DNA from 2 places in the Enterobacter sp. RHBSTW-00994 genome. Region 2 is predicted to be linked to the other one. Evidence: predicted binding sites of a transcription regulator. Region 2 holds the regulator's gene; the other holds the start of a gene.
The links. Region 2 encodes CRP, which controls carbon source genes, mostly activating them, when cyclic AMP is high. Its sites were predicted from a motif close to ATGTGANNNNNNTCACAT; they were not measured.
Positions count from the first base shown of each region.

Region 1 (3,123 bases), 370 kb from region 2:
TTTTGCTGAAACTGCGCCCGGTAGCGGGCAATTTCATGGCAGGGATTAGGGGTGAAGGTGGTCAGACGGTGATTTGCTGTGACCACCGAGCGGAAATCGTCAACGTTAGAAAGCTCATCCAGCGTCATCAGTTGAATGCCGATATTGCCGAGCGTTGAGGCTTCTACGGGGCCGGCGACGACGGTAATACCGCAGGCATCGGCGCAAAGCTGGTTCAGTAACAGGTTCTGGCCGCCACCACCGACAATGTGTAGCTGGCTGAATGGCTTACCGCGAAGGGCGGCAAGCTCGGCCAGGATGTCGGCATACAGCAGAGCGAGACTGTCGAAAATGCAGCGTGCCAGTTCAGCAGGGCTGGAGGGAACGGGCTGTCCTGCATCGAAGCAGGCGGCCTGGATCTCGGCACTCATGTGCGCCGGATTAATAAAGCGATCGTCGTTCGGGTTAATCAGGAACGTGCACGCCGTCATTTGTTCGGTGTCGGCGATGAGTTGTGGCAGGTCGGTTATGTTTTGCTCTTTAAGCACCCGCTGGAGCAGCCACAAACCCATGATATTTTTCAGTACCCGGTAGCGGCCTTCCGCTCCACCTTCGTTGGTGATATTGGCGGCCATTGCAGCATCGCTGGTGTACGGGGTTTTACTCTCAAAGCCCATCAGTGACCAGGTTCCGGATGAGAGATAGGCGGCATCTTTGTTGGCCAGCGGCGCGGCAATCACCGCGCTGGCGGTGTCGTGGCTGGCGACGGCGACCACAGGAATCGCATTACCCTGCGGGCAAATCCACTGACCGATCACATTACCGGGGTGCGTTGGCGTACCGAACCAGGCTGGCGATGCCCCCGTCCAGTTCAGCAGGCTCTCATCCCAGTTATCCGAGTTAATGTTCACCAGTTGAGTGGTGGTGGCGTTGGTGTATTCCCAGTTCATGTTGCCCGTCAGGCGGTAGCTGAAATAATCCGGGATCAGCAGAGCATGTGTAACCTGAGCCGCCAGCTCTGGCTGCTGTTCGATCAGCGCACGCAGCTGATACAGCGTGTTGAAGGGGAGAAACTGGATGCCGCTTCGACCGTAAATATTCGCCTTACCAAGCTGCGCCATGGCATGTGCCATCAGACCGTCGGTACGGCTGTCACGGTAGGAGACAGGCAGGCCGACACACTCACCGTGATCGTCCAGCAGGACATAATCCACCCCCCAGGTATCAATGCCTATGCTGTCGATTCGGATACCGTCATCGCAGACTTTCTTCAGCCCGGTGCGAATGTCAGCTTCCAGGCCGTCGATGTTCCAGGTGTCGAAACCGTCCTGTTTTTGCAGGCAGTTAACAAAGCGGTGAATTTCGCGAAGCGAAAGCGTGCGCTGGTTGCAGTCCCAGGTGGCCAGCATTACACGGCCGCTGGATGCGCCTAAATCGACAGCCACACAATGGCGAAAAGTCATGGTCGGATCCTTCGTTAAGTCATTGGCGTTGAGTGTAAGAAAGGGAAGAAAAAGCCACCTTCTCGCTACTGACAGCGGAAATCCGTGGCTGGCAAGAAAGCAAAGATGAACGTGAGGGAGTTCACAGTTTCCAGTAATGACGGGCGTTGCAGGCAGTGTGACGCTTGCCGCATTTCCCGATCTTTCCATCCGTTTCTTGAAAAACGGACAGCTTTTGCGCGCTTTACTGCTGAAAATTTAAGGTGAGTACGGAGAGCCTTAATTACTATTTTGAGAACATTTCTCATTGGTGGGGGCCGTTATGACCGTACTACACAGCGTGGATTTTTTTCCTTCGGGAGGTTCGCCCGTTGCGATTGAGCCACGGCTCCCTCAGGCTGCATTTCCTGAGCATCATCATGATTTTCATGAAATTGTTATTGTTGAGCATGGAACGGGTATCCATGTGTTTAACGGCCAGCCGTACACCATCAGCGGGGGGACGGTCTGCTTTGTGCGCGATCATGATCGCCATTTGTATGAGCATACCGATAACCTGTGCCTGACCAACGTGCTCTATCGCTCGCCGGATGCGTTCCAGTTTCTCTCCGGGCTTAATCAACTGCTGCCGCAGGAGAAGGACGGACACTACCCGTCACACTGGCGGGTGAATCAGGCCACATTGCAGCAGGTACGCCAGTTGGTGAGCCAGATGGAACAGAGTGAAGATGGGCTGGAAACGCATGCCATCGCCACGCGTGAGCTGTTGTTCATGCAACTGCTGGTTCTGCTGCGCCGTAGCAGTCTGGTGGAAGGTCTGGGGAATAATGATGCCCGGTTGAATCAGCTGATGGCCTGGCTTGAGGATCACTTTTCTGAAGATGTTTGTTGGGAAATGCTGGCGGAGCATTTTTCGTTGTCGCTGCGAACCCTGCATCGGCAGCTAAAACTGCAAACCGGACTTACCCCACAGCGGTATCTCAACCGCCTGCGGCTGATTAAGGCCCGCCATCTGTTGCGCCATACTGACGAGAGCGTGACGGATATTGCTTATCGCTGTGGTTTTGGCGACAGTAACCACTTTTCGACGCTCTTTCGCCGAGAATTTAGCTGGTCGCCACGTGATATTCGCCAGGGCAAGGACACGCCACTGCAGTAACGCGAGGGCAGTCACCGTTTTTTTACCGCAAAAAGGCTAATAATGTCAGGTTATTCGCCGTTGAGGTCCTGCCGTGGCTACTCAGTTAATCCTTCGCAAAGATGATTTTTTTGCCTCCGCCGGGCAAGCCGTCGCGGTGGCTGATCGCTATCCGCAAAATGTCTTTGCGGAACATACCCACGAGTTTTGTGAACTGGTGCTGGTGTGGCGAGGTAACGGTTTGCACGTTCTTAACGACAGGCCTTATCGCATTACGCGCGGTGACTTGTTTTACATCCGCGCGGAAGATAAGCACTCCTACGCCTCGGTAAACGATCTGGTTCTGCAAAATGTGATTTATTGCCCGGACAGGCTCAAACTCAACCTTGACTGGGCTGCGACTATTCCAGGTTTTACCGAGGCTAAAGGCGCATCCCACTGGCGTTTGAGCAGTAACGGTATGAACCCGGTTCGCCAGGTGATCACCCAGCTTGAACAGGAGAGTCAGAAGGGCGATAGCCTGGCTAACCAGATGGCGGAGCTGCTGTTTGCTCAACTGGTGAT
Region 1 is NZ_CP056199.1:4,782,938-4,786,060, reverse strand. It holds gene rhaB (rhamnulokinase) at 1-1,442, opposite strand, end outside; gene rhaS (HTH-type transcriptional activator RhaS) at 1,744-2,580, shown strand; gene rhaR (HTH-type transcriptional activator RhaR) at 2,654-3,123, shown strand, end outside.
Region 1: a site for CRP is predicted at 1,598-1,615, ahead of rhaS (HTH-type transcriptional activator RhaS). Genes of this name have one in related genera too.

Region 2 (3,123 bases):
ACGCGGTCATTCCCGTGAAGCCGTGATGGATTCGGTCGTGCGTTCGATGGAGGATTACATCAACTTCCTGACGCCGCAGTTCTCGCGTACGCACATCAACTTCCAGCGCGTCCCGACGGTCGATACCTCCAACCCTTTTGCGGCCAAAAGTATTCCTTCTCTGGATGAGAGTTTTGTAGTGATTCACTTCCGAAATCTGGAAGGTATTGATTACCCCTGGCTGCTTGCAATGTTGCAGGGCTCGTTTATTTCCCACATGAATACATTGGTGGTTCCGGGCGGGAAAATGGGGCTGGCGATGGAGTTGATCATGACGCCGCTGGTCGAGCGACTGATGGAAGGGAAGAAGATCGCATGAACATTTCCCCTCTCCGCAGGGAGAGGGTCCGGATGAGGGCATCAACGTGCATGATGCCCAACACACATCAGGCTTCAATCACTTCGTAGGAATGCGTGATATTTACCGCTTTTTCCAGCATTAACGCCACAGAGCAGTATTTCTCAGCAGAAAGATCAACCGCGCGTGATACTGCCGCATCCTTCAGATCTTTACCGGTGACAATAAAATGCAGATTGATGTGCGTAAACAGGCGCGGCGCTTCTTCACGACGCTCTGATGTCAGCTTAACTTCGCAATCTGTCACGTCATGACGACCTTTTTGCAGAATAGATACCACGTCAATTGCGCTGCATCCACCCGCCGCCATCAGCACCATCTCCATCGGACTTGGTGCTTTATCGCCGGAGTTACCATCCATCAAAATCTGGTGTCCAGAAGCGGATTCGCCCAGGAATGTTAAACCTTCAACCCATTTCACACGCGCTTGCATATTCATTAACTCCAACGTTGCATTTTTGGTGACAGATTACGCGTGCGTTACAATTCTCGCAACGGAAGGCGACCTGCATCATGCTGAAGCGAGACACCAGGAGACACGCGGCAAAAGCTATGCTAAAACACTCGGGATGCTACAGTAATGCATTGACGTTACACATGTATGCAGAGGACATCAAACTTTACTGGCTGCGAATATTACGACAGCCGACTTCCCAGGTATGGGTAAGAATTCGATTGCAACCCCAGAGTCCGGATGCATCTTATGACTCTGGTGACAGCTTATAACAGAGGATAACAGCGCATGGTGCTTGGCAAACCGCAAACAGACCCGACTCTCGAATGGTTCTTGTCTCATTGCCACATTCATAAGTACCCATCGAAGAGCACGCTGATTCACCAGGGTGAAAAAGCGGAAACGTTGTATTACATCGTCAAAGGCTCGGTGGCAGTGCTGATCAAAGATGAAGAAGGGAAAGAGATGATCCTTTCTTATCTGAACCAGGGCGATTTCATCGGCGAGCTGGGCCTGTTTGAAGAAGGCCAGGAACGCAGTGCCTGGGTTCGTGCAAAAACCGCATGTGAAGTGGCTGAAATCTCCTACAAGAAATTCCGTCAGTTGATCCAGGTTAACCCTGACATCCTGATGCGTCTTTCTTCGCAGATGGCTCGCCGTCTGCAGGTCACGTCTGAGAAAGTGGGTAACCTCGCCTTCCTGGACGTAACAGGCCGTATTGCACAGACGCTGCTGAACCTGGCGAAACAACCTGATGCAATGACCCACCCGGACGGTATGCAAATTAAAATCACCCGCCAGGAAATTGGTCAGATTGTCGGCTGTTCTCGTGAAACGGTTGGCCGTATCCTGAAAATGCTGGAAGACCAGAACCTGATCTCCGCACACGGTAAAACCATCGTGGTTTACGGAACCCGTTAATTCCGGTAAAACGGCGTGCCATCGCAAGGTGTCACGCCGTTTTTGTCTCTATCCCCCATGTGGCGAAGGCTGATTTATCACCCGGAAGTTAACTATGCACTGCGGCAAACGCTGGTGCTGTGTCTTCCTGTGGCTGTGGGATTGCTCCTCGGACATCTGCAACAAGGTCTGCTTTTCTCTCTCGTCCCTGCCTGCTGCAACATTGCGGGTCTGGATACGCCCCACAAACGCTTTTTCAAACGCCTGATTATTGGCGGCTGCCTGTTTGCCGGTTGTAGCCTTGCGGTGCAACTGCTACTCGCCCGTGAGATCCCGCTGCCGCTGATTCTGACAGTACTTGCGATGACGCTTGGCGTCACGGCTGAAATCAGCTCACTGCATGCCCGGTTACTGCCTGCATCGCTTATTGCGGCCATTTTTACCCTCAGCCTCGCAGGCAATATGCCGGTGTGGGAACCCCTGCTTATCTACGCCCTGGGCACGCTGTGGTACGGCGTATTTAACTGGTTTTGGTTCTGGCTATGGCGCGAACAGCCACTGCGTGAATCCCTGAGCCTGCTCTATGTACAGCTTGCTGATTACTGTGAAGCCAAGTACACCTTGCTGACTCAGCACACCGACCCGGAAAAGTCGTTGCCGCCACTGCTGGCTCGCCAGCAAAAGGTGGTCGATCTGATAAGCCAGTGCTACCAACAGTTGCATATGCTTGCAGCCAATAAAAACCATGACTACAAGCGGTTACTGCGCACGTTTCAGGTAGGGCTGGATCTGCAAGAACACATCTCCGTCAGTTTGCACTACCCTCACGAGGTGCAAAAGCTGGTCGAGCGCAGCCACGCTGAAGCGGTGATCCGCTGGAATGCGCAAACGGTCGCGGCGCGTCTGCGCGTGCTGGCTGACGATATCCTCTATCACCGCTATCCCACGCGTTTCACTATGGAGAAACAGCTGGGCGCGCTGGAAAAAATCGCCAACCAGCATCCGGATAACCCGGTCGGGCAGTTCTGCGCCTGGCACTTCAGTCGAATTGCCCGCGTGCTGCGCACGCAGCGTCCACTTTACCCTCGTGATCTGATGGCGGATAAACAGAAACGTCTGCCGTTGCTCCCCGCCCTGAAGAGCTATCTGTCGTTCAAATCTGCAGCGCTGCGTAATGCCGCCCGTATCAGCGTGATGCTGAGCGTCGCCAGTCTGATGGGCGTGGCGCTGCATCTGCCAAAACCGTACTGGATTTTAATGACGGTGCTGTTTGTCACCCAAAACGGCTACGGCGCGACGCGAGTGCGTATTCTTCACCGGGCAGCAGGCACAATCGCGGGGCTGGTGATTGCCGGGGTAACGCTCCACTTCC
Region 2 is NZ_CP056199.1:4,409,522-4,412,644, forward strand. It holds gene HV346_RS21125 (phosphoribulokinase) at 1-358, shown strand, start outside; gene HV346_RS21130 (OsmC family protein) at 426-830, opposite strand; gene crp (cAMP-activated global transcriptional regulator CRP) at 1,140-1,772, shown strand; gene HV346_RS21140 (YccS/YhfK family putative transporter) at 1,830-3,123, shown strand, end outside.